4 regions of the Pelagibaculum spongiae genome follow, and region 2 is predicted to be linked to each of the others. Evidence: riboswitches for the same ligand, from Rfam matches in the RefSeq annotation. Region 2 holds a riboswitch; each other region holds the start of a gene.
The links. Region 2 has a riboswitch for cobalamin ahead of DC094_RS04445 (DUF4198 domain-containing protein). Riboswitches for the same ligand answer to the same signal wherever they lie in the genome.
Positions count from the first base shown of each region.

Region 1: another riboswitch for cobalamin. It lies ahead of DC094_RS02825 (ribonucleoside-diphosphate reductase subunit alpha); the one in region 2 lies ahead of DC094_RS04445 (DUF4198 domain-containing protein).
Region 3: another riboswitch for cobalamin. It lies ahead of DC094_RS05540 (TonB-dependent receptor); the one in region 2 lies ahead of DC094_RS04445 (DUF4198 domain-containing protein).
Region 4: another riboswitch for cobalamin. It lies ahead of DC094_RS00550 (cobaltochelatase subunit CobN); the one in region 2 lies ahead of DC094_RS04445 (DUF4198 domain-containing protein).

Region 1 is NZ_QDDL01000001.1:643,183-645,385, reverse strand. Features, by position in the region: gene DC094_RS02835 (PDC sensor domain-containing protein) at 1-265, opposite strand, end outside; gene DC094_RS02830 (hypothetical protein) at 369-599, shown strand; cobalamin riboswitch at 799-1,048, shown strand; gene DC094_RS02825 (ribonucleoside-diphosphate reductase subunit alpha) at 1,226-2,203, shown strand, end outside.
Region 2 is NZ_QDDL01000001.1:1,042,206-1,044,408, forward strand. Features, by position in the region: gene cbiM (cobalt transporter CbiM) at 1-414, opposite strand, end outside; gene DC094_RS04445 (DUF4198 domain-containing protein) at 426-1,202, opposite strand; cobalamin riboswitch at 1,303-1,492, opposite strand; gene DC094_RS04450 (methyl-accepting chemotaxis protein) at 1,641-2,203, shown strand, end outside.
Region 3 is NZ_QDDL01000001.1:1,282,277-1,284,479, forward strand. Features, by position in the region: gene pgeF (peptidoglycan editing factor PgeF) at 1-563, opposite strand, end outside; cobalamin riboswitch at 679-862, shown strand; gene DC094_RS05540 (TonB-dependent receptor) at 991-2,203, shown strand, end outside.
Region 4 is NZ_QDDL01000001.1:121,506-123,708, forward strand. Features, by position in the region: gene DC094_RS00550 (cobaltochelatase subunit CobN) at 1-1,170, opposite strand, end outside; cobalamin riboswitch at 1,336-1,567, opposite strand; gene ccmI (c-type cytochrome biogenesis protein CcmI) at 1,747-2,203, opposite strand, start outside.

The DNA of each region.
Region 1 (2,203 bases), 400 kb from region 2:
TTTCAGTGACATGGCGAACTTCTTCTAAAAACTGATTGGCTTGCTGTTGCGGATTTAGCCCAGATTCATTGGCTAGCGCGTTACTGAGTAGAGAGTGTTGTGCCAGAAGACCAGGTAAATATTTATGCCGATCTAGCAGGCTATCAAGACCTTTGCGAAATCGATACAGTTCTGCCAACGATTCCTTGCGGTGGTTATCTAATGATTGCTGCCAAGCAATTGCCGCCAAACTGGCAGACAGAGTGGCAATCATTAGGCAGCTCATGAATAAAGCGCTTTTTTTTCTCAAGATTGATTGTCCTGGGCTGATGCTACAGCGCTAGTTTTGCAGCTGTTGTTATTCAAACAGTATTAGATACGAAAGTTCAATGTCGATTAGTGCTGGTGCTGTCTGCCAGTTGAGTCGTTTAGTAAAGAGAGTATCGGCAGGTGAGCGGGTTCAAACTGTTAGCTTTTGTGTTGATTGTCAGTTTCTGACAGAGCAGCGCGCCGTGACAAGTCTGGCAGATGGATGGAAACTGGTCATACCTGTATGGCGGTTTTTGGCGCTATATCGTGACAAGCCAAATCGATTGTCGGAGCGATTCAAAGCATTGTGACTACCTATCAGAAATTTTTATGAAGATTTTTTTACAAGAGCATTGCTGGTAAACCAGTCGCTTTAAATGCGAGGTTTGCCACTAAGGAATCGATCGCTTATGCGCCTGTTGCGGCGTTATTCGATTGGCGCTTGACCAAATTGTGAATCACTATATATTGTGTCGGCGGTTCTGGTTTGCCTCACCATCTGGTGGAATTGAAATGGCGTAAGGCTATTGCATTTACTTGCAGATTCAGGCAAGGCAACAGGGAAGCCCGGTGAGAATCCGGCACTGACGCGCAGCGGTATTGGAGAACAAAAATGGCATGGCCAGCAGGCCAGGCACTGTTCATCAGGGATGTATCTATGAATGGGAAGCCGCCATGTAGGTGTCACAAATGATCGAGAAAATCATCATCAAGTGACGTGCTCCTAAGTCCGAATACCTGCCAGATCGACACAGTTTCACGCGGTCTTACACCGCTTTTACAGATAGTGTCACTCAGCGGAGCTGAGCATCATATTTTCTAGTCCTCGCGAAAAGGGCAGGGAAGCTAGCAAGACAATAAGACACCGATATTCGGTGCCTGTCTGCGAGCTTGTAGCTGCCCCGTGTGGAATTTACGCGATAATAAAGGAGCTGCAATGTCCCCAAGCCGATCTTCCAATGCCCTTGCATCAGATAACTCTGTTGTTTCCCTGAACCAGAAATACGGTCAGGCCTCAACTGATTTATTTCAGGTTCGCAAGCGCAGTGGGGAAGTCACCACTTTTGATGCAGAAAGAATTCGTGTTGCGATTAGCAAAGCTTTTTTAGCAGTTGAATTCCCTGAAAACAGTAATGCCATTATTCCCGAGCGTATCCATCAGATTGCCGACCAATTAACCGCTCAAGTATTGTCTGTTTTCTTTTCGCGCATGCCGACTGGTGGCACTTTAGACATTGAGCAAATTCAAGATCAGGTTGAGCTGGCATTAATGCGCGATGGACACCAGTTAATTGCACGTGCCTATGTTTTATATCGTGAAGCGCATGCATTAGCACGTCAGGCCAGTAAAGAAACTCAAGATCAAAATGAGCCAGAACCGGCTTTTGAAGTACAAGGTGAAAATGGCCAAAACTGGGCTATTGATCGTCAGTCGTTGATTGAATTGATAAAGCCTCTGGCAATTGGTCTTGAAGCCGTCGACTTAAAAGAATATACCGCACTGATATTCGATAGTTTGTACCAAGGGATTGCCCAAGCAGAGTTGGAAAGCTCTTTATTAATTACGGCCAGTTCTTTGATCGAAAAAGAACCTGAATATGATGCATTGGCTGCACGCTTGCTGTTATCTCAAATCAGGCAGCGGGTGGCAGGTACTTTACAATTAACCGCTATTGATGCTGATGCATTGGCAACAGTTAAAGCCAGCTTGGCAATCGGCATTGAAAACAAATTAATTAACCCTCAGTTGGCAGAATTTGATTTAGCTAAAATTGCTGAAGCGATTAATTTTGAAGCAGATAAACAATTCAGTTATTTAGGGCTACAGACGATTTTTGATCGTTACTTGTTGCATGTAAATGATCAGCGAATTGAAACACCTCAACTATTCTTTATGCGAGTCGCAATGGGGCTG
Region 2 (2,203 bases):
AGCCAAAAAACCAGCGGTAAAACCTTTACCCCAGTCGGGTAGAGCATATGCTAAATGCCGAATTAAATAACCGACAAGTACCGCTGGTAGCGCAATGTTCAAGCAGTTAATACCCAAAACCACTATGCCGCCAAAGCCAAAAAACAATGCTTGTAAAATCAAAGCAATTAATATGACTGGAAATGCAGCCCAACCTAATAGCAAACCGATTAAACCGTTAAATATTAAATGGACGCTGGTAAAACCTAATGGTAAATGAATTAATGACGCTACAAAAAAACAAGCAGATAAAACACCAGCTTGAGGAATTTGTCGGTCTTCAATTTTTTTTAAACCAATCGCAGTGGCAGCAACCGTGGCAACGATACCAACGCCCAACACTGGAATTGACAGAACACCTTCAGCAATATGCATAGCACAACCCTCTAGTGATCCTGCGCCTGAAGCCACAATACGCCAGCCTGCTCCAGCAGATATTTTTTGCCGTTCAATTCAAAACCGTTTTCAGTTTCAAATAAAGCGGCAATGCCCCACCAGCCAGACTTGGTTAAAGTCACGGTAAATTCACCTTGGCTGTTAGTGATTACTTCTTGGTTAGCCCATGCATCGGAAGGCAAAGCATCATGAGCAGCATTGTAATGCTCCATTTCCACGGTAACGCCTGCTGCTGGTTGGCCATTAACTAAAACCTGGCCGGTGAAACTGCTGCCAGTCCACAGGGCAAATGGACGAGTCAGCGGCATAATTTCAACCGGTGAGGCTACTTTGGTTTGCCAATCACCTTCACCAGCAAAGCTGCTGATTATCGTTTTTGGATATTGGATCAGCACCGCTTGCTCGGTTGGATCGAAATAAGGTTGTTGTTCAGCAAAGAAGGTATAAATGCCCGGACGGCGGATCGAATAATCCAACTGCCAGCCCTGTTTACCAGAAAATTGTTTGCTGATTAATTGTTCCGTCAAATCCGATGTTTTTTGCCCTAACCGTACCGCCAACTTAGCTGGCTTTTGCATATCCATGCTTGGGCCCATGGTGGCGGGATGAGTGAAATAAACCGGCATTTGAAGCTGGCGGGAATCCCCCTGATCAACCACTTGTTTTTGTGGGAATAGGGTCAAAAAGTGTGCACTGGCTGCTGAGGTACCCAATGCGAAAACTGCGCCTGCTAGTGTCAGTTGAGCCAAAAAATTACGTGCTGACATTACAACTCCAAAGTTAGTATTTACTTACCCTGGAATACGTGATTTATTGCCGATAACGGCATTTTTTAAGTGTGTGCCACCGAGTAGTCCCGCTCAGTATTCCAGGCATGATTGAATTGCAGGTCTCCTGGCTCATGACTCAAACGCAACTACTGCCTTCCCGGCTTTCCAACCAGTGGCGCTAGTAAATACTCGTCAATTACAGTTGCGGGTACAGCCCAGGCGTTTAACCTGATTCCCTTTTAGCCACAGCGTGTGCGAATAGCGGCACAACTCAATACACCTACAAACATAAACGTTATACGCACCTAACGGTTTGACAGATATCAGCCTGATCGCAAGCAAATAGCGAAATTATTATCAAATGAACGAAACAGGTAAAGAAAACAACTTTTGCTGCCGATAGATTAGAACACCGTCTAAACCAGTTAGCATGATATGAAAGAAGTAAAATTTCGCTGGATCGATAAATACTTGATTCAGTTACGTGTTAAAAGCAAATTCATGATCTTAGGAGCCATGGCAATTCTGGCTTTGGTCGGTCAAACCTATTGGTTGGTCAGCCACTATGAGAATGGTTTTGTTGCTTACCAACAAAGAATGGATCAGCAGTACCAGCAGCAAGTGCAACAATTGATTGATAGCGCGCCGGGTAATTTGCAACCATCGCAGCAATCTCAACTTACTCAAGCATTACAGCAGCAACCCAAACTTTCGTCTGTAGTAACAGAAGAGCAAGCCGGTTTTTATCAAAAAATCCTATTAGCCTTAACTTTTATGATTAGCTTAATTGCGATAGGTAATTATTACATTTCAACCTTTGTCGGTGGCGCGCTGTTCACTACAGTCAATGCACTAAAAAATGCTGCCAATGGTGATTTAACCGGCCGATTAAAGTTTTTCGAAGTGCCTGATGAATTTAGTATTCTAGCAGTCAGCATCGACGCTCTAGTTGAGCGTCAACATAAGTTGGTTTCTCAAATCACTCAAGCTAGCAGCCA
Region 3 (2,203 bases), 240 kb from region 2:
GGAATAAATGCGCAAGCACAGCCGGTTTCCTTTTCCAAAAAATATTCTCTAACTTCAGAACCCACTTCAAAAGCACTTTGGCTAATTGCTGGGCCGAGCCAGGCCATCCATTGACTATCAGGAGACTGAACTCGCAGCTTTTCAACCGTCGCTTCAATAATGCCATCGGCCAATCCACGCCAACCGGCATGAATCGCAGCTACCACAGAGCCCTGTTGATTGGTCAACAACACTGGCAGACAATCTGCGGTCATTACCGCACAAACCTGGGCCTTGTCAGTGGAGAATGACGCATCCGCATTAACACCCGCAGCGACAGTTGCAGCATCAACTACCACCGTAGAATGCGTCTGCTGTAACCAAACAGGTGCCGCTGGAAGCTGAGCAACTTGCGCCAGCAATTGACGGTTCTTCGCTACATTTTGTGGATTATCAGCAACATGATCGCCCAAATTCAAGCTGTCGTAAGGCGCTGAACTACAACCGCCAATGCGAGTGCTGCAGCAAGCTTTGATATGGGCAGGCGCAGGCCAGTCTGGTTGGATTAAAAGTGGATTATTCATAGCACGCTCCTGCAAATTTCAGGTCAACTTGACACGTATAACCATGCTACCACTAACTCTGTTGAAGATTTTTAATGAATCTTTAACTTGATTGACAAGGCCCAATTTGACCGCGACAATGCCGCACGATTACAGGTGCCCTGCAAAGGGATAATCGGGAATCAGGTTAAATACCTGAGCTGCCCCCGCAACGGTAATTGACGAAGACTGAAAATAACCACTGTGATTTCATGGGAAGGTTCAGTTGTGGGAATTCCCCCGTCAAGAGCCCGGAGACCGGCCTAAATCCAGCTCCTTTTAGTGCAAAACTAATTGGGCATAGTCACAGTTGCGGCGGGCGACTTGTTCAGACTGGTATTTTGGCCTCATAGCCATTTGCAGTTTGCTCCCTCGTAACTGAAATTTTTTTCGGTAAACGCGGTGAATTGTGAAATCTATTATTTGCTCAGTTGCTCTTCTCGCAGTCTATAACACTGCATATGCAGAAGATGAGCGTCAAAAACTCCCTACAGTTGAAGTTATTGGTCAGCAAACATCTGTGTTTGAGACAGATCCTGACAACAGCCTTCAATCAGTTACCGTTATCAACCGGGATCAATTTCTCGGAAAGATCACATCTATTCCCGAACTGTTAAAACAGCAAACGGGCATCCAGATTCGAACTCTTGGCGGGCATGGTAGTTATTCCAGTTACTCCGTTCGCGGGGCTTCTGGCGCTCAAATAGGCATTTATCTCAATGGCTCTTTATTAAACGATGCTGCAGGAGCTAGCCTAGATCTTTCGCTGATCAACCTGTCATCTGTCGAAAGAATCGAAATTTATAAAAATTATACCCCTGCTATTTTTGCCCGCTCTAATATTGGCGGTGCAATTAACATTGTCACGCTTAAAGCCAAGCCACAAACAGATATTTCTCTCGGCCTAGGTAGTTTTTCTACTAAAAATTTGGCCATTCATCACGGAGAAACCAACAGTAGCTTCGCCCTTAGCGGCATTACAAGTGACAATGATTATTCATTTTATAATAGCACTGGAAACTTTATTGATAATAAAAATCAAAAAAGATACAACAATGAGTTAAGCCAATATCAAGGTTATGCGTATTATCGACAGACAATCTCAGATCAGAAGTTTATTGATTACTCTTTATTATTGTCTGACAAAAACAAAAACCAGCCTACATTACAAAATGTCATTACAAATGATGCTTATCTAAAAACTAAACTAGCCATTGCTAACATGCTTTACAGCCAGCCGTTGTTTAATGGCGATCTGAGCGTCAAGGCTTCAATTTATAATCGCTCAGAACACTTCGGAGATCCCTCGATGAACATTGGGATTTCTAAAATTAAAAATCAGCTAGACCGAAACAATCGTTTTGAAGTAACTGCTGGGTACAACGAATATATTGAAGATATTTCGTTAACTTGGGTGAATCGTGCATCTATCGAGAAATACAACAGCCATAACATAGCAGACGCCCAAAGATCTCAATGGGAAAGAACTGAGTTGGCTAGTGCATTTAGTGGCCAGATCGAAATAAATCCACAATGGCAATCTGAAGCAACACTTGCCATGGAATATTATAAAGATCAGCAAGCTCAAGGTATGGCGCAACCAACAAAGAGTGACATGCTTT
Region 4 (2,203 bases), 920 kb from region 2:
CGCTAACACTAATGGTTGGCTAACTCCCTGTAGTTCGGGCATTGCCACACGATAATGCACTGAATCTGCTGGCAACCCTTGGCTGGAAAGTTTCCACTGTGCGTAGGAGTATTCTGTGAGTCGGATTCCCTTTAAAACTGGCACATTTAATTGCTGTAATTTTTTACTGACTTTCAAACGACCTTCTCCACCACCCAGCACAAAATCTTGCAAAGATACAACGGCTAATTTTATTTCGGATAAGGAGATTTTATTTATTTGGTTAGTTTGTTGTTGGCGGAATAATTGCTGAATCTGAGAAATGGCATAAACCGTGGGTTGCCCCCAACCAGCCAACACCGACAGGCATTGATAGGAAGTAGCCTTACAAATTTGCTGATGTAGCGCCCAATCGCCTGGACGGTCAGCAGCATCATGATCAAGCAATAATAATATTGGCTGTTGCCAATCAATTTGATTGGCAAGTTTCGCTAAACTGTATGGCCTTGCTTGTAAAAAATAACGAACACTCGCAGGTAATCGCGGTGGAAAGCGCATTAATTGTTCAGAAAAACTGGTTTCTGTAATTAATAATCGCCAAATATTAGCCACATTCTGGTTGCTTCTGGCCCTCCAATAACTGGTCGCTAATAACCAACGAGAAAATTCAGGAAAGCGAATTTGTTGCTGTTTTAACCAGTTGTCAATTTCATCAGCTTCGGTAGGTTTGGAAAATAACTTTTTCTTTTGTTGTGCTGACAAACTCTCAAATGGCAATACCTGTGCTGACTGTCGGTTCAATTTTAATAAACGATGATCGCTATTAATCACCATAATCGAATCATTTTGAATATTCATAGCCAACAAGCGCTCTACTAATTCACCGAACACCGATGCAATCAATAGTTGATCACTTTGTTTGATCAGCTCAAGTAACGCCGGTTGATCCATCGCTTGAACTTGACTTACGCTGCGCAGTTGAATTTTTTGATCCGGAAATTGTTCTAAATATCGATGAGTTGCTGCTGCTAATGCAGCTGCCGACCGATCAGAAACGATCGCCAAACCACTATATGAAGTAGTCGGTGCCACGGATAACGGAACGTTAGCCAGAACCGATATCGGAAAAAAAACTAAAGCGAACCAACTAACGAGCAGCTTTCGAGCAAAGAGAAATAAAAAATTGCGCATGCAGAACTCCTGAAGCTAACACACGCACCAACACAGGAGAGCACATAACTAAACCAGCTCAAGATATTAAGGACCGTTAAAGACCTACATATTGAAGCGATTTAGGTGCACGAGAACACACGATTTCCGTAATACGGAAATAGCGATTCGGATCACCCCGCCCGATGCATTTATAGTATTCAGGCCGGTCTCCGGGCTGGGATATAATAGGGAAAACTTACTATTTGACCTATTATGTCGAGCCTTCCCATTCATAAATAAATGAACAGTGGCTGATTCGACTTAAAATCCTTACCGTTGCGGGGGCAGCACAGGTTACTCCTGTTTCCCGATTATCACTGAAGCTACTCTGGCGGCATTTAGCCAATTCAAAGTAACCGGTCGTGCACCTGAAAATTGGCGCACAGAGTAACTGTAAAGTTGCTTCAGCTCAATTGATTATTTTTTTGTAATTAAACATCGCTTTTTCTTTACCTACTGACGCTCTAATTTTTATCTCCTATTCAATGCATCAACCAAAAAAAATGGCCACTATGTTTCCATAAGGGCCATTTTTATTCAGGATCGAATTTCGATTTAAGGAATTAATCTATCAATGGTTAATTGATACATTGAATTAGCTAATTCAACTGGCCCCAAAATCCCTTCCAGATCACCTGATGATGCAGTAGGTCCACCGCCTTTAACTAAACGAGCAACTACCATTACTTTTTGTCCGGCGACCAAGGGTGCGCCAGTCATGGTATTACTGCCATCAATGGTGACTTCCAGCGGTAAGCTATTAGCACTTTTACGCACTGCAGCAAGTGGTGGCCCACCAGCTAAAGGTCGTAAGAATACAAACAAACTATGGTGTCCGTCGATTGCATTTTTCAATTGATCTGACAAATCCAAACTGACGGTAATGCTAATATCTGCTGCGTCGGAAGATGAAGCGACTCCTGCCTGAGTATCAACTTGAACATCAGGCTGCTGAGCAACGGTTGGATGCCCTTGTGGCATAGCTTGGCCATGCGGTGAAGCTGTAACACTG